Regions from separate parts of the Streptomyces sp. NPDC049915 genome, predicted to be linked through region 4. Evidence: riboswitches for the same ligand, from Rfam matches in the RefSeq annotation. Region 4 holds a riboswitch; each other region holds the start of a gene.
What was found. A riboswitch is a leader RNA that binds a small molecule or an ion and turns the genes downstream of it on or off. The one in region 4 is predicted to bind cyclic di-AMP.
Positions count from the first base shown of each region.

Region 1: linked by a shared signal. The riboswitch ahead of AB0J12_RS11615 (peptidoglycan DD-metalloendopeptidase family protein) and the one ahead of AB0J12_RS07710 (transglycosylase family protein) in region 4 are both predicted to bind cyclic di-AMP.
Region 2: linked by a shared signal. The riboswitch ahead of AB0J12_RS19720 (C40 family peptidase) and the one ahead of AB0J12_RS07710 (transglycosylase family protein) in region 4 are both predicted to bind cyclic di-AMP.
Region 3: linked by a shared signal. The riboswitch ahead of AB0J12_RS31430 (transglycosylase SLT domain-containing protein) and the one ahead of AB0J12_RS07710 (transglycosylase family protein) in region 4 are both predicted to bind cyclic di-AMP.

Region 1 covers NZ_JBFAMH010000005.1:389,642-393,896, forward strand. The annotation lists gene AB0J12_RS11605 (immunity 49 family protein) at 1-92, shown strand, start outside; gene AB0J12_RS11610 (SGNH/GDSL hydrolase family protein) at 142-927, opposite strand; gene AB0J12_RS11615 (peptidoglycan DD-metalloendopeptidase family protein) at 1,193-2,083, opposite strand; cyclic di-AMP (ydaO/yuaA leader) riboswitch at 2,089-2,242, opposite strand; gene AB0J12_RS11620 (tyrosine-protein phosphatase) at 2,708-3,505, shown strand; gene AB0J12_RS11625 (DUF6126 family protein) at 3,559-3,681, opposite strand; gene AB0J12_RS11630 (XRE family transcriptional regulator) at 3,678-4,255, opposite strand, start outside.
Region 2 covers NZ_JBFAMH010000010.1:194,243-198,497, forward strand. The annotation lists gene AB0J12_RS19700 (urease subunit alpha) at 1-687, opposite strand, end outside; gene AB0J12_RS19705 (urease subunit beta) at 680-991, opposite strand; gene AB0J12_RS19710 (urease subunit gamma) at 1,005-1,307, opposite strand; partial or broken gene AB0J12_RS19715 (hypothetical protein) at 1,608-1,822, shown strand; cyclic di-AMP (ydaO/yuaA leader) riboswitch at 2,149-2,360, shown strand; gene AB0J12_RS19720 (C40 family peptidase) at 2,364-2,837, shown strand; gene AB0J12_RS19725 (ATP-binding protein) at 3,007-3,480, opposite strand; gene AB0J12_RS19730 (helix-turn-helix transcriptional regulator) at 3,693-4,255, shown strand, end outside.
Region 3 covers NZ_JBFAMH010000025.1:39,062-43,316, forward strand. The annotation lists gene AB0J12_RS31425 (polyprenyl synthetase family protein) at 141-1,151, opposite strand; cyclic di-AMP (ydaO/yuaA leader) riboswitch at 1,729-1,911, shown strand; gene AB0J12_RS31430 (transglycosylase SLT domain-containing protein) at 1,917-2,411, shown strand; gene AB0J12_RS31435 (HAD family hydrolase) at 2,421-3,227, opposite strand; partial or broken gene AB0J12_RS31440 (ATP-grasp domain-containing protein) at 3,295-3,664, opposite strand; gene fahA (fumarylacetoacetase) at 3,905-4,255, shown strand, end outside.
Region 4 covers NZ_JBFAMH010000004.1:82,742-86,996, forward strand. The annotation lists gene eno (phosphopyruvate hydratase) at 1-806, opposite strand, end outside; gene AB0J12_RS07710 (transglycosylase family protein) at 1,087-1,800, opposite strand; cyclic di-AMP (ydaO/yuaA leader) riboswitch at 1,804-1,974, opposite strand; gene AB0J12_RS07715 (transglycosylase family protein) at 2,158-3,267, opposite strand; gene AB0J12_RS07720 (cytochrome P450) at 3,395-4,255, opposite strand, start outside.

The DNA.
Region 1 (4,255 bases), on a different contig from region 4:
CGTACGACGCGGGCTTCCCGGTGGACACGTCGTCGCCGTATCTGCCGACCCACCTCGTGCAGGGGAGCTGGTACGGGGAGTTCCCGACCTGACGGCGGGCCGAGGGGCGGTGCCGCCACGGCCCGCCCCTGGCCGCGCGGTTCAGGCGACGGCCGCGATCCGCATCTTGATGTCGTCCGGTGACAGCGTGCCCTTGGCGGTCACATGGTCGCCGGAGGACTCGCCGCGCAGCCGCCGGCCGATCCACGGCACCAGGTACTCGCGCGCCCAGTGCACGTCGTCGCGCCGGACCTCGAGCGTGCCGCGCGGCGGCAGCGGCGGCCAGGGCTGCTCGGGGTCGGCCGGGATCCTCAGGCCGAGCGCCTGGCCGGCCCGCAGCGCCACGCGCGTGTGCCCCTCGGGCGACAGGTGCAGCCGGTCGTCGTCCCAGGCGCGGCGGTCCTGCACGGACTTCAGCGACCACAGGTCGAGTACCGGGCAGCCGTAGCGGTCGGCGATGGCCCGGACGTGCCCGTTGTAGGTGGCGATCTTGCCGCGCAGATGCTTGAGCAGCGGGACGCCCCGGGTGTCGAAGCCGGTCGTCACCATGACCGTGCCGGCCGCCGCGGCGAGCTGCGCGACCGCCCTCTCGAACCGCTCGGCGACCTCGTCGGGGTCGGTGCCGGGCCGGATGATGTCGTTGCCGCCGGCGCAGAACGACACGAGGTCGGGGGCGAGTTCGACGGCCCGCGGGACCTGCTCCGCCACGATCTGGTCGAGGAGCCTGCCGCGTACTGCGAGGTTCGTGTAGGTGAAGTCGCCTTCGGGACGCCGGTCGGCGAGGAGTACGGCGAAACGGTCGGCCCAGCCCACGAACTGCCCGTCGGGGCCGGGATCACCGACGCCCTCGGTGAAGCTGTCCCCCACCGCCACGTACGACCCGATCACTGCTCTGCTGTCACTCTTCGAATCGTCTGCCACAGCAGTCCATGATTCACCCTCGAATGTGACTTACGCGACCGTAGGCAAGGGTTGACGGGCGGTGAGATAAGCCACTCCACATGTCCGGCCGTGTCGGGAATAAGCGCTCCGACCGGAAAACCCCGGCCGGTCCGGACACACCGAAGGCCGGACACACCGAGGGCCGGACACCCGTGGATCGGGGCCGGCCTTGGTGGCGTGTCAGACGGGTGGCCGCCGGGGCGGCGCGGGGTCAGCCGACGGTGACGCCGTGGGCGCGCAGGTAGGCGACCGGGTCCACGTCGGAGCCGTAGTCCGGCGTGGTGCGGATCTCGAAGTGCAGGTGCGGGCCGGTCACGTTGCCGGTCGCGCCGGACAGGCCGAGCTGCTGGCCCGCGGTCACGGTCTGGCCGGCCGAGACGGAGAGCTGGGACAGGTGGGCGTACTGGGCGTAGTAGCCGTCGTTCAGCTTGATGACGACCTGGTTGCCGTAGGCGCCGCCCCAGCCGGCGGAGACGACGGTGCCCGCGCCGACGGCCTTGACGGTGGTGCCGGTCGGGACGACGAAGTCGACGCCGGTGTGGTAGCCGCTGGACCACATGCTGCCGGCGGTGTGGTAGGCGGTGCCTATGGTGGCGCCGCTGACCGGGAGGGTGAAGCCGGCGGCGGTGCTCGTCGACCGGGCGGGCTCGGCGGCCTTCGCGGGCTTGGCGGGCTTGTGCGAGGGCACCTCGCTCTTGTGCGACGGGGCGGCCTTGTGCGCCACGGCGGCCTTCTTGCCGAGGGTCAGCTTCAGACCGGGGTGGATGAGCGACGGGTCACTGCCGACGACCTCACGGTTGTCCTCGTACAGCTTCTTCCAGCCGCCGGCGACGTGCTGCTCGTCGGCGATCTTCGACAGGTAGTCGCCGGACTTGACGGTGTAGAGGCGCGCGCCGGACCGCGTCGCCTTCTTCTCGACGGACGGCAGGCTCTGGACGGCCTTGCCGGACACCGACTGGGCGGCGGTCTGCGGCGTAACGGCGTGCGCTCCGGCGGCGCCCATGAGCGGCAGCGCGAGCGCGGCGCCACCGGTGCCGGCGACGGCGAGAGTGCGGGCGAAACGCAGGGTCTTCGGACGACGGTGCTTACCCTTTGCGGGCATGGCGCTTTTCCTCTCCGGCGCCTGCGAGGTGAGCTGTCGGGTTCGGGCTGGAGATGCCCGGCCGCCGGGTGCGGCTTCACCCCATAGCCGTTCCGGGAACCGGAACAGGCGGTCGTACCTGTGGGTCCCCCGCTCCTGCCGTGCGTCGGGTGGGTGGGTGCGGTGCGCCGGACGGCGGCAGGATTCGGCGTCCGTCCGGATTCGGTGGGAACGTAAGCGAGTAGGACGCACAGGGACAAGCAGGAGGTTGCATGAACGGGCGTTTATCGTGATCCAATGAGGGAATCCGCCGTCACACTGCGTGAATTCGATCTGCTGCCAGCTCGTCAATTCACCAGCAAATCCACCGCCATTACGTGGACATGCCATACGACGGACGGTCACGGTTATGACGCTCCTCACGCGCTCGCCTTCTAGTGACCCCTATTTCCACGCGAGTTGGAAACAAAAGGCCAATTCGGGCAGAAAGCTCAAATGCGACGCCGAGGGATAACCGGCCTATCCGTACGCCTCGGTCGGGAGGCCGGTGCAACCGGTTGCCCCGGGAATCCATGTCGTATCGTCGAAGGGCAGCCCGTCGGCCATTCGAGCCGCGTCGGCGGGTACGAGCGGGAGGAGCCCTTCGTGACGCAGCAGGTGCCGTCGACCGAACCCGAGCTGGCCGGAGTGCGCAACTTCCGAGACGTGGGCGGACTCCCCACGATCGACGGTCGGCGGGTGCGGCACGGCGTGCTCTTCCGCAGCGGCCACCTCGCCCACGCGACGCCCGGGGACGCGGCGTACCTCTCCACCCTGGGGCTGCACACGATCTTCGACTTCCGCAACGCGGCCGACCAGAAGCTGGAGGGGCCGGACGTCGAGCTGCCGGGCGTGCGCAACGTCAATCTGCCGCTGTCGGACCCGGCGGACGGCGCCGAGTTCTGGAAGATGGTGCGCGACGGTGATCTCGAGCAGCTGCGCGGCATCCTCGCCGACGGCAAGGGAGCAAACCGGATGATCGCCTCCTACCGCACGATCATCAAGGAGCGCACCGCCGAGCACTCCCGGGTGCTGCACGCGCTCGCCGAGGACAACGTCCCGGCCCTGATGCACTGCGCCGCGGGCAAGGACCGCGCGGGCCTGTCGATAGCGGTCACCCTGCTCGCCCTGGGCGTGGAGCAGGACGCCATCGTCGAGGACTACCTGAAGTCCAACGAGAAGCACCGCCGCTACAAGGTGCGCCGCAGCGGCTCGGCCGAGTCGGCCTACACGCCCGAGGTGATGGAACTGCTCAGCCCGCTCTTCGACGCGCGCGCCGAGTACCTCACGGCGGCGCTGGAGACCATCGAGGAGACCTGGGGCGGCGTCGACGCCTACCTGGAGCAGGGACTGCGGCTCACCCCCGAGACCCGGGAGCGGCTGCGGGCACGCCTGCTCGACTGAGCCGCGGAAGCGACCGCGCGGCCGGCCGGTGCCCGCCGTGCCCGCCGAGGGGCCTACTGCCGGGCGCCCAGCTCGAACAGCAGCCAGACGAAGCCGGCCAGGACATGGCCGACGGCGATGTAGATGATGAGCCGGATCCACAGGGTCCGGGGGAACTTCTCCTCGAAGTTGCTCATCGTGCCTCTCCAGGGTGGGCGGGCCCCAGGCACAGCGTGGCCGTGGGGCTCTGCAGCAGGGTGTGGACGAACAGCAGCTCCAGACCGGCGGGGTCATCGGCGGCGATCCGGTGCGGGGTCAGCGAGTCGAAGTGCGCGCTGTCCCCCGGGCCGAGCCGGTGGGTGGTGTCCCCCAGGCGCAGCCTGAGCCGACCGGTCAGGACGTACAGCCACTCCTCGCCGGGGTGTACGCGCACGATGTCGCCCTGCGCGCCGTAGGGCACCTGCACCCGCAGGGCCTGCATGCCGCGGCCCGGCGCGCCGGCCTGCCGGTACGTCCAGCCGCCGGCCGCCGTCGGCTCCATGTCGGAGCCGCGCACCACGGCGTCCCGCTCGGCGACGCTCTCGCCGAGCAGCTCCGAGACGGTCGTACCGTAGATACGGGCCAGCGCGAGCAGCATCGGCAGCGAGGGCTGGCGCTGCCCGGTCTCCAGGCGGGACAGATGGGCCGGGGAGAGTCCGGCGGCGCGGGCGGCGGCCTCCAGGGTGAGGCCGGCGCGGCGGCGCAGGGACCGCAGCTGCGGGGCCACCGCGG
Region 2 (4,255 bases), on a different contig from region 4:
CCAGTCCTCGTGGATCTTCAGGCCCGCGGCGCCGCCGCGGATCTGGGACAGCATCGCCTCGTGCGAGACGGTGTTGCCCTTGCCGAGGAAGCCGACGTTGACGGGGTAGGCCTCCATCGCCTCGAACATGCGGGCGAGGTGCCAGGGTCCGGGCGTGACGGTGGTCGCCTTGGAGCCCTCGGCGGGTCCGGTGCCACCGCCGACGAGGGTGGTGATGCCGGAGGCGAGGGCCTCGTCGGCGACCTGGGGGCAGATGAAGTGCACGTGCGCGTCGATGGCGCCGGCGGTCAGGATGCGCCCGTTGCCCGCGATGACCTCGGTCTCGGGGCCGAGTACCAGGTCGGGGTGGACGCCGTCCATGGTGTCGGGGTTGCCGGCCTTGCCGATGCCGGTGACGCGGCCGTCGCGGATGCCGACGTCGGCCTTGATCACGCCCCAGTGGTCGACGATGACGACGCCGGTGATCACGGTGTCGGGGGTGCCGTCCGCGCGGGTCGCCCGGGACTGGCCCATGGACTCGCGGATGACCTTGCCGCCGCCGAAGACGGCCTCGTCGCCGGAGCGTCCGGGGCCGCCGGAGCGGTCCTCCTCGATCTCGATCAGCAGGTCGGTGTCGGCGAGCCGGATGCGGTCGCCGGTGGTCGGGCCGAACAGGTCGGCGTAGGCGCCGCGGGAGATCTCAGGCATCGAGGGCACCTCCGACCTGGCCGCGCAGGCCGGACACCACGCGGGCACCGGCGAGGGGGACGAGTTCGACGTCGGCCGGCAGACCCGGCTCGAAGCGCACGGCGGTGCCGGCGGCGACGTTCAGCCGCTTGCCGTGGGCGGCGGCACGGTCGAACTCCAGGCCGGGGTTGGCCTCGGCGAAGTGGTAGTGGGAGCCGACCTGGACGGGCCGGTCTGCCGCGTTGAGGACGGTCAGCCGGGTGACCTCGAGCCCTTCGTTGCACACGACGGGGTCCTCGGCGAAGAGGAACTCTCCGGGAATCATGGCGGGTCCCCCGTCAGATGATCGGCTCGTGGACGGTGACGAGCTTGGTCCCGTCCGGGAAGGTGGCCTCGACCTGCACGTCGTGGATCATCTCGGCGACGCCTTCCATGACGTCGTCCCGGGTGAGCAGCTTGCGTCCGGTGGCCATCAGCTCGGCGACGGTGCGGCCGTCCCGGGCGCCCTCGAGGATGTGGGAGGTGATGAGGGCGACCGCTTCGGGGTGGTTGAGCTTGAGGCCGCGGGCCCGGCGCTTGTCGGCCACATCGGCCGCCACATGGATGAGCAGTCTCTCCTGCTCGTGCGGGGTCAGTTGCACGTCCCACCTCACAGTCCTTGCTCCGGACCGTGCGGGGTCCGGCTGCCGCAGCCACCGCGACGGGACAGGTGTAACACACAGACAAATTTCCCGACCGCGCTCAATTGCGGGCAGAAAAGCCCCTGGTGGCGTGGGTCGGGAGGCTAGCCCGTCGGAGTTTCAACGACGTTAACCAGCCTTTGATGATCACATGACCGGCGGCAGACCGTCCCCATACCCGACGAGGACCGCCGGGTCAGTGGGCGCACTGCCGAGACGGACTGACCATCTGCTCCTGCGCGGACCCTCCGCCTCCCGCAGATCCTCGAGTCGCTCCCCGGTCCCGGCCTTCCGCCGCTGCCCGCCCTCACCCCAGCCGAGGGTGAGTTGACCGACCGTTACCTGGAGGTCGTCGACCTGCCCGGCGGATCAATTCGGCCTGCCCCGGCGACACCTACCGGGTGCTGCGGGCCGCGCGGGCGCTCGTCGGCAAGGCCGTGGCGCAGCGCGCCGTGCTGACGCTGACGCACCAGCGCACCGTGCCACCGCGGGACGGGAGTTGAGCAAGCCCCGAGCTGAGTTCAAACGGACCGAACGACGTACCCACTATCGGCCTATCCGCACGCCTTTTTTTCGGGGGGTCCGAGTTGCGCAACAGGCGGGACGAGAGGGCGGAATGAAGGGTTCCGCCGCTGGTCCGGGGCTCGCAGGACGAGTGGACTCCCCATCGAACACAGGCGTGTCCACCCGAACGGGTGAGTGGTGAGGAACACCACAAATACCCGGTTCCGTTGGGATTTTCGGACAGTTGTGGGCCAAGATCCCTGACTGACGACAAGCCCCCGCCACAACGGCGGGGCGATCCGGGCGGACGCCGAGTCCTGCCGCCGCCCGGATGACCGGTCGACAGGAGTGGATCGGCAGGAGTGGAGGACCCAAGCACGACGGGTCGCCGGAACGGTCATGCCACGACCGGGCCGAGCTGCCCTTGGGGTGAAGCCGCGTCAGCGGCCGGGCTACTTCGCCAGCCCGAATCCGACAGGTCATCCTTCACAGGCGGCTGACGAAGGGTTGCGCATGACTGCGCTCAATCGTGTCCCGTCGCTCATGGCCCGGGCCGGTACGGCTTCCGCCCTGACCATCGCCGCGATGGGCAGCTCGATCGTGGTCCCGGGCCTCGCCTCGGAGGCCGCCGCCGCGACGCCGGCGACCAAGGCGCTGCAGATCGCCGCGTCCAAGAAGGGCGCGCCGTACCAGTGGGGCGCCACCGGGCCGCGGCGGTTCGACTGCTCGGGACTCACGCTGTACTCGTTCAAGAAGGCCGGCAAGAAGCTGCCGCGGACGGCCGCCCAGCAGTACAACAGGACGCGCCACATCCCGGCCCGCAGCCGCAAGGCCGGAGACCTGGTGTTCTTCCACTCGGGGTCGAACGTCTACCACGTCGGCATCTACGCCGGGAAGAACAAGATCTGGCACGCCCCGAAGACGGGTGACGTGGTGCGCCTGCAGAAGATCTGGACCAGGAGTGTCTGGTACGGCCGGGTGAGCTGACCGGCCGGCCCTCCTCGGTCGTGCCGTCCGCCGGCGCGCCGTGGCTCAGCCGAGGAGGGCCGGCAGCGGCTCCCAGCCGTGCTCAGCGCGTTCCTGCCGCCCCGCCGGACGTCGACGACAGCCGCCCGGCGGGGCGGGGTTCCCAGGGCCGATGTGACGTGCCGTCGGCTCAGCAGGGATGTGGCTTCGGTTCCGCCTGGCCCGGTGAGGGGACCGGCTCGGGGGGAAGCGCCCAGGGCAGTTCGATGGCGACCGTCTTGCCGCCCTCGCGGGTGGGGCGGACGCGGAGTCTGCCGCCGCACTCGGCGGCCAGCCAGCGGATGATGACCATGCCGCGGCCGTTGTCCTGCTGGACGGCCGCAGGCAGCCGCTTGGGGAAGCGGGGGTGACTGTCGGTGACGCCGATCCGCAGCAGTTCGTCGCGGTCGAGGACGACGTCCACGGTGAACGTCGGGGATTGCCCGAACGTGTGCTGAACGGAGTTCGTGGCCAGTTCGGAGACGATCAACCGGATGCTGTCCGCCAGCTCCGCGTCCGACGGCAGACCCCATTCCGCCAGGGTGCCGGCCACGAAGCCGCGGGCCGCGGACACCGAGGCGGGATCGCTCGGCAGAGTGATGGATGCTTCCAGGTGGTCTGCCATGGCGACGTCGTCCCTTTCCCACGGGACCGCAGTCCGGCACGGAGCCGGTGGTTCGAGTACGGTCCCGGACTGGTGCTTCGCCGCCAGAGTGCCATCACCGCACCGCTCACGGAGGCGATCCACCAAGTTATGCATATATCTGTCGCTCGAAGCGGTGAACTCTGCCACGGCGGACCGTGTCCGGGCGGCTCGGACGGAGTAAGGAGGGGCGCATGCAGCATGGTCCCGCGGTGCGCCGCCGGAAGCTGGGCGCCGAATTACGCGCGCTGCGCGCCCGGGCGGGACTCACCAGCGGGGAGGCGGCCCGGCTGGTGGGCTGGCACCAGTCGAAAGTCAGCCGGATCGAGACCGGCTCGAGTGGCGCGAAACCGTCCGACGTGCGCTTACTGCTGGACGCGTACGGCGTCGACGACGACGAACTGCGTGACCTGCTGCTGGTGCTGGCGGGCTCCCAGATCGGCGGCCGGGAGCACTGGTGGCATGCCTACCGCGGGGTGCTGCCCCCCACGTACCGCGACTTCATCAGTCTGGAGTCGCAGGCCAGCGCGATGCGCACGCTGGAGACCTCGGTCGTGCCGGGGCTGCTGCAGACACCCGCCTACGCCCGCGCGGTGACCCGGGCGGCCGTCGGCGCGGTGGACGAGGAGCGGCTGGACGCGCTGGTGGAGGTGCGTCTGGCCCGCCAGGGCGTGCTGCACGCGCAGCCTCCGCTGAGGCTCAGCGCCGTGCTGGACGAAGCGGTGCTGCGCCGGGAGGTGGGCGGTCCGGAGGTGAT
Region 3 (4,255 bases), on a different contig from region 4:
TCAGGTCCCCCTACCCCTAGGGGAGGTGGGGACCTGGGGAGCTACGGGGCGGGGGTTCGGGCTCCACCCAGGGGTGGGGCCGTCGCCCGCAGAAGAGGGAACGGTCCGGACGGATTCCGTCGGCCGGCCCGGTGCTTCCGTCAGCCCGCCCGGTGCACCACCGCGTCGCACAGCTCCATCAGCGCCGCCTTGGCGCCGCACTCCCGCAGCGGCGCCAGCGCCGCCCGCGCCTCCTCGGCGTACCGGACCGTGTCGCGCCGCGCCTGCTCCAGCGCGGGGTGCGCCCGCAGCGCGGTCAGCGCCTCCGCGTGTCGCGCGTCGTCGCTCAGATCGGAGTCCAGCAGCTCGCACAGCGCCCGGTCCTCCGGCAGTCCCAGGCGCTCGGCCCGCTCCCGCAGCCGCAGCACCGGCAGCGTCGGGATGCCCTCGCGAAGATCCGTTCCCGGCGTCTTGCCGGACTCGTGCGAGTCGGAGGCGATGTCGAGCACGTCGTCGGCCAGCTGGAAGGCGACGCCCAGCCGCTCCCCGTACTGGGTCAGCACGTCCACGACCGTCTCGTCGGCGCCGGACATCATCGCGCCGAACCGGCACGACACCGCCACCAGCGAGCCCGTCTTGCCGCCGAGCACCTCGAGGTAGTGGTCGACCGGGTCGCGCCCGTCCTGCGGCCCCGCGGTCTCCAGGATCTGCCCGGTGACCAGCCGCTCGAACGCCAGTGCCTGCACCCGCACCGCCTCGGGCCCGAGGTCGGCGAGGATCTGCGAGGCCCGCGCGAAGAGAAAGTCGCCGGTCAGTACGGCGACCGAGTTACCCCACCGGGTGTTCGCGCTGGGCACGCCACGCCGTACGGCGGCCTCGTCCATGACGTCGTCGTGGTACAGCGTCGCCAGGTGGGTCAGCTCGACCACGACCGCCGACGGGACGACGCCCGGCGCATACGGGTCGCCGAACTGCGCCGCCAGCATCACGAGCAGCGGCCGGAACCGCTTCCCGCCCGCCCGCACCAGGTGCTGCGCGGCCTCCGTGATGAAGGGAACCTCGCTCTTGGTGGCCTCGAGCAGCCCTTCCTCGACAGCCGCCAATCCGGCCTGGACATCGGCCTCGAGAGCCTGGTCCCGCACGCTAAGCCCGAACGGCCCGACGACGGTCACGAGGGGTCTCCTGTCTGCTGGTGCCGGTAGGCGATTACACGGTTTGTCGATAGGTCGCTGCCATCACTCAAGTCAGCGTATCCGGTCACGTTTCGATCACCGATAGCGCCCACGGTTACAGGCCAGGCGGTATCGGATCACGCCCGATATGTTTATCGATCACATCTGATCAGTTGAAAAGTACCGATATCAACCATGCTCGCGTCGCGAAGACCACCCCCCACCCTCCGTGAACCACCCCGCCCCACCGCGTCACAACACGACCCGACTGCCCGTTTTGCCGTAATTAATCAGCCGATTCGCCTTAGTCACGTTGGCGGCAAATGTGTTGCAGCTGTGACACCAGTGAATTGGGTCACGCGCGCCCCTCACCGGCCCCCGATGCGTCTGCCCCGCATTTCGCCAGTCCCCACAAGCGAGTTGAGGCTTGGCGATCGCAAAGGATCAAGCACCCCAAACAGCCCGACCAAGGTCAACCAGGGCGATAGGTGAAACCAGTACTTGTTCCCGGCATGTGCTCTCGCATAACTTCCCGGCCTGTCGGATGGACGCCTAATCCTGCCGCCGTCCGGCATCCACCATCGGACCAACTCATCCGTGTACGGCAGGAGCGGGGGACCCAGGTAAGTCGCCGAACCGGACGTCGTCGCCCCGACGACGCCCCGGACCGGCTCGGGGTGAAGCCGTGCCGCATCCGCGGCCGGCCGGGCATCTCCAGCCCGAACCCGACAGCTCACCTCGTAGGCGCCGGAGAGGAAGTTCGCCATGCCTGCTGCCGGTCAGCACCGCCGCACCCGCACGTCCCGCCTCGTCCGCACCCTCGCCGTCGCCGGCACCGGTGCCGCCGCCCTCGCGCTGCCGCTCTTCGGCGCGACCAGCGCCTCCGCGGCCACCCCGGCCACCAGCGCCACCGTGATCACGGCCGCCAACTCGGTCTACCCGAACACCCTCGACGGCTGGATCCGCCAGTCGCTGGACATCATGTCCCAGCGCGGCATCCCGGGCACCTACGACGGGATCTACCGCAACATCATCCGCGAGTCCTCGGGCAACCCCGCCGCCATCAACCTGTGGGACTCCAACGCGGCCGCCGGTACCCCGTCCAAGGGCCTGCTCCAGGTGATCGACCCGACGTTCCTCGCCTACCACGTGTCCGGCACCTCCATGGACCCGTACGACCCGATCGCCAACATCACCGCGGCCTGCAACTACGCGGCCGCCCGCTACGGCTCGATCGACAACGTGTTCAGCGCGTACTGAGCCACTGCCTCACCCGAAGAGTCGTTCGAGGACGACGGCGATGCCGTCGTCCTCGTTCGACAAGGTGACCTCGTCGGCCACGGCCTTCAGCTCCGGATGGGCGTTGGCCATGGCCACCCCGCGGGCGGCCCAGGCGAACATCGGGATGTCGTTGGGCATGTCCCCGAACGCGAGGGCCCCCCCGGCGCTCAACCCGAGATGGTCGGCCGCCCGCGCGAGCCCCGTCGCCTTGGTGACACCGCACGGCTGCAGCTCCACGGTCCCCGGCCCCGACATGGTGACCATCGCCAGCGAACCGACCACCGCGCGCGCCGTCGCCGCCAGCTCGTCGTCGGACAGCTCGGGATGGCGCAGCAGCACCTTGCTGATCGGCTCGCCCCACAGATCGTCGCGCCGCCCGACCCGCACCGCCGGCAGCGTCGGGTGCGGCATCCGGTAGCCGGGCTCGATCAGCGTCAGCCCGTCCACGCCGTCCTGGTCGACGGCGGCGTACACCTCTCCCACCTCGGCCTCGATCTTGCCGAGCGCGGTCTCGGCCAGCTCCCGGTCGAGGGTCACCGACCACAGCAGACGGCCGGCCCCCGCGTCGTACACCTGCGCGCCCTGGCCGCACACCGCGAGCCCCGTGCAGCCGAGGTCCTCCAGCAGCGGCCGCACCCGGGGCGCCGGGCGGCCCGTCACCACCAGGTGCAGGGCACCGGCGTCCGCCACCCGTGCGAGCGCGGCCCGGGACCGGTCGGAGAGCGTGTCGTCGCCGCGCAGCAGCGTTCCGTCCAGGTCAGTGGCGATGAGGGCATATGCGAGGGGTGCGGCCATGATCAGAGAATACGGACCCCGCAGGTCACCCGTTCACCGCCCGATCCGACGCCTCCGGTGCGCAGGCCACGCTGTCGTCGTACGACCGCGGGAACGCGGCCGCCGGGCCGGGGACGCCGTGTTCCGCGCACAGCTCGTGCAGCCCGTGCATGCTCGCCGGTCACAATCAGCACGGTCGGCCGTCCGGTCCGGCGCCCGGTCCGCAGCAGCCCTTCGACCAGGTGTCCCGCCTCCTCCGCGCCCGTCGTCGGCCACACGAACGCGCGCCGCGGATAACGGGAGGCGGCGGCCGGGGTGCACGAGTCCTCGGTGATCGCGTCCATGGGCACGCCCGGACGCCCCAGACCGCGGATCGCCCCGGCACCGCCGTGGTGCAGTGGGTAGTGACCGAACTTCACGATCAGGGGCGGTATTTCACGGTCGGCCCGGAACGGCAGGCTTGCGGCCCTGCAGGCCACGGGTCCCCCACGTGTCCCCCGACGGAACGGATGCCCTCCGTCCGGGTTCCCCGCAAGGACACTGAGCCGGAATTGGCACCCGACAAGGACATGACGGACACTGCGGACTCTTCAGACACTGCCCAAGACAGCCGCCTCAGCCGTAACGTGTGCCGCGACCACCTGGATCGCACGGCCCTGGTGCCGTGTCCGACGTGCACGAAAGCGAGGCGGCACCGCATGCCCCCCTTCGACGTCTCCGAGGGCGACCCCTTCGGTGCGCACAACCTTCCGTACGGCGTCTTCTCGCCGGCCGGTTCTCCGGCCGAGCGGCGGGTCGGTGTCCGGCTCGGCGACCACGTGCTCGACGCGGGCGCGGCGGCGATGGCGCTCGGCTCCCCCTATGCCGCGCTGCTCGCCCAGCCCTCGCTTAACCCACTCCTCGCCGCCGGCCGCACCGCCTGGTCCGACGTGCGGCGTGCGCTGAAGGCGTGGGTCACGGTGCCCTCGCACCGCGAGGCCGTCGAACCGTTCTTCCACCCTCTGTCCTCGGTGACCCTGCACCTGCCCTTCGAGGTCGCGGACTACGTC
Region 4 (4,255 bases):
TACTCGGTCATCTCCTCGGCGGAGCGGTTCTTGCCCTCGAAGACGTAGGAGCCGTCCTTGTAGAACTCGGACGCGGCCACGTCGAGGGCGAGGGCGATCTGCTCGCCGGGGGTGTAGCCGGCCTCCTTGATCGCCTCGAGGATGAGGTCGAGGGCCTCGCGGTTGGAGCCGAGGTTCGGGGCGAAGCCGCCCTCGTCGCCGAGGCCGGTGGCCAGGCCCTTGGACTTCAGGACCTTCTTCAGGGTGTGGTAGACCTCGGCGCCCCAGCGCAGGGCCTCGGAGAAGGACTCCGCGCCGATCGGGGCGATCATGAACTCCTGGATGTCCACGTTGGAGTCGGCGTGCGAGCCGCCGTTCAGGATGTTCATCATCGGCACCGGCAGCAGGTGCGCGTTCGGGCCGCCCAGGTAGCGGAACAGCGGCAGGTCGCTGGCCTCGGAGGCGGCGTGGGCGACGGCGAGGGAGACGCCGAGGATGGCGTTGGCGCCCAGCGAGCCCTTGTTGTCGGTGGCGTCCAGGTCGAACATGGCCTGGTCGATCAGACGCTGCTCGGTGGCGTCGTAGCCGACCAGCTCCGGGCCGATCTGCTCGATGACGGCCAGCACGGCCTTCTCGACACCCTTGCCCTGGTAACGGCTGGCGTCGCCGTCACGCAGCTCGATGGCCTCGAAGGCGCCCGTCGAGGCGCCGGACGGAACGGCGGCACGCCCGGTGCTGCCGTCGTCGAGGCCGACCTCGACCTCGACCGTGGGGTTGCCTCGGGAGTCCAGGATTTCCCGGGCTACGACGACGTCGATGGACGGCACGAGCATCTCCTTCGTGGATGTGACGCTGAAAGTGCGGGGCTGGTGAGCCTTGCGACTAGAGCCTAACCGCCCCGGGGCCATCGGCCAGCCGACCGCCCGGCCCGTGGACAGACAGACCGTACCCATTGTTCACCGTCGGAACAAAGGGGGGTGGCGTTCTGGCTGAATATCCGGCGAACCAGCGGCAGACAAAACCCCGCCCCGGTGCGTACGGGGGAACACGCACCGGGGCGGGGAGCCCGTGGGGACGGGGAGCGGCCCTTGGTCTGCCGGCTGCCGCTTACTTCAGGTGCAGCTGCTGGCCCGGGTAGATCAGGTCGGCGTCCTGGACGATGTCCTTGTTCAGGTCGAACAGCTTCTTCCAGCCGCCGGCGACCTTGTGCTTCTCGGCGATGGAGCTGAGGGTGTCGCCCTTGACGACCTTGTACTCGCCGTCGCCCTTCTTGACCTTCTTGCCGGTCGGGGTGGTGACGGTCTTCGAGCTCTGCTTCTTCTGCGACTGCGCCGGGCGCTCGCTGGAGCGGGAGGCGCTCTGCTGCTCGGTGGAGCGCGTCGTGGTGGCGCCCTGGGAGGACGAGCCGCTGCTCTGGGAGGAGCTCGAGGAGGCGCCGCCTTCGTTGGGGGTGCTCGACAGGCCCGTGCCGCAGACCGGCCAGGCGCCCTTGCCCTGGGAGGCGAGGACCTTCTCGGCGACCTGGATCTGCTGCGCCTTGCTGGCCTGGTTGGCCTGCGGGGCGTAGGCGGTACCGCCGTACGCGGCCCAGGTGGAGGCGGAGAACTGCAGGCCGCCGTAGTAACCGTTGCCGGTGTTGATGGACCAGTTGCCGCCGGACTCGCACTGGGCGACCGCGTCCCACTCGGAGGTGGTGGCGGCGGAGGCGTTGCCGGCCGCCATCAGCGGAGCGGCGACGGCGGCACCGGTGACACCGGCGATCGCGATGGCGCGGGTGGCCTTGGAGGGACGACGGTGCTTGCCCTTGCCGGAAAACAGCATGGTGGATCCCCTCACCGACGCCTGCGAGGTGAGCTGTCGGGTTCGGGCCGGTTGAGTTGCCCGGCCACCCCTCCCCTGGAGGAGGTGTGGCTTCACCCCTAGCCGCTCCGGCTCAACTGCCGGGCACGGCACTTACCTTGGGTCCCCCGCTCCTGCCTGCGGCGCGTTAAGCGACGACTGTTCCCGTGCGGCCGCTGGCAGGATTCGGCGTTGCGGCCGGCCGGGGCTCGCGGTGGCGAGCGGTCATGACCGTAGACAGGCGATCGGCCGAATTTCAAAGACGATCACGGCTTCTGAGACTCATCCCACACTTTCACCAAAGCGGACATTAGTCTCGAAACGGGGCGTCAACTCCCGCTACTTTTCGCCCGTTTCGCCACCGACAAGCAGTGTCTGACCGGGCACGATGTGGCTCGGGTCGGCACCGATCGCGTCCTGGTTCTCCGCGTACAGAGCGCGCCACCCGCCCGCGACGCCAAGGGAGTCGGCGATGGACGTGAGGCTGTCCCCGTCGCGCACGGTGTAGCGCGAGGCGTGCCGGCCCGAGGCGGGCGCCGCGCTCGCTTCGGTCGCGTCCTCCTGTGCGCTGACGCCGCGGTGGCGGCCACCGCCGTCGAGGGCGCCGGTGTCGACGAGCCCCGAATCCCCGACGATCTGACGCAGGTTGTCCGGATCGTCGCCGTTTGCGGCACCGGTGGAGGCACTGTCGGACGGCTGCGAGGTGCCGGGCTCCGCACTTCCGGACGCACCGGCCTTGCCGGCACCGCCCGCGGACGGGGTGGTGGACGACAGGCCGTCAGAGGGCTGCGCGGGGCTGCCCGCGGAGGGAGCACCGGCCGCCGTACCGGAGGGCGTACCGGAGGAGTCGGGCAAGCCGGGCGAGTCCACCGAACCGGAGGTTCCGGATGATCCGGAGGTATCGGTGGATCCGGAGGTACCGGCCGAACCGGAGGAGTCGGGCGAACCGGTGGACCCGCTGGAGCCGGAGGAGTCCGAGCCGGAGGAGTCCGATCCGGCGGTAGCGCCGGCGGAGGCCGAGCCGCCGCCCGACGTGTCGCCCGGTACGCCCGTGTCGACGTCGGGTGCGGAGGTGTCGGCGGACAGGCCCGACGTCAGCCCGCACAGCGTCCAGTGGCCGACGCCCTGGTCGGCGAGGACCTTCTCGGCGACGGCTATCTGCTGCGAGCGGCTGGCGAGGTCGGGGCGGGCCGCGTACTCCAGGCCGCCGTGGCCCTCCCAGTCCTCCTGCGACAGGTGCAGGCCGCCGTACAGCCCGATTCCGGGGTTGTCGCTCCAGCGGCCGCCGCTCTCGCACTCGGCCACCTTGTCCCACGTCGTGCCGTCGGCCGCGTGGGCGCTCGCCGCGCCGAGCAGCGGGATGGCGATGGCGGAGCCGGTCACTCCGGCCGCGACGAGGAGTGCCGGAGCCTGACGGGGGCGACGGTGTCGACCGTTCCCGGGGAGCATGCGGTGACCTTTCGCGAGACAGCAGTGACCGGCGCGGCGCCTTGAGTCAATGGCGTCGCGCTGACGAGTGAACGTATCGGCAGACGATCGTCAGTCACAAGTTCATGCCGCGCAGATCACGTGAAGATCACAAAGTTGAAGAGGTGTCATTTTCCTGTGTGCCCTCGGGCGTGAACACCACGGGCAATTGCCGCAGCCCCCGCATGATGAGACCGCCACGCCAGCGCAAGTCGGCCGGTTCCGCGCCCAGTTGGAGGTCGGGCAGCCGGGTGAGCAGGGTGGCGAGGGCGGCCTGGCCCTCCAGGCGGGCCAGCGGGGCGCCCAGGCAGTAGTGGATGCCGTGGCCGTAGCCGAGGTGCTGGTTGTCACGCCGGGCGAGGTCCAGCACGTCCGGCCCGGGGAAGCGCTCCGGATCGCGGTCGGCGGCGGCCAGGACGACGAGGACGGGGTCACCGGGGGCGATGGCCTGCCCGCCGATGCTCAGCGGCTCGGTGGCGAACCGCCAGGTCGCCAGCTCCACCGGGCCGTCGAAGCGCAGGAGTTCCTCCACGCCGGTCTCCAGCAGCGCGCGTTCGCCCCGGGCGAGGGAGTCCTGCAGCCGGTGCCGCTGCTCGGGGTGGGTGAGCAGGGCGTAGGTGCCGTTGCCGATGAGGTTGACGGTCGTCTCGAAACCGGCGAACAGCAGGATGAACGCCATCGCCGCGGCCTCGTTCTCGGTGAGGTGCTCGCCGTGGTCCGAGGCGCGGATCAGGCCGGAGATCAGATCTTCGCCGGGGGCGGCTTCGGCGGGCAGGGCCTGCCGCTTCCTGTGGATCAGCTCGGCGAGGTAGCCGCGCATCTTCTTCACCGACCGGGCGACCCCGCCCCGCGGCCCTCCCCCGTGCCGGATCATCATCCCGGCCCAGTCCCGGAAGTCGTCCTGGTCCTCACGGGGGACGCCGAGCAGGTCGCAGATGGCGTAGATGGGCAGCGGGAAGGCGAACTCGTG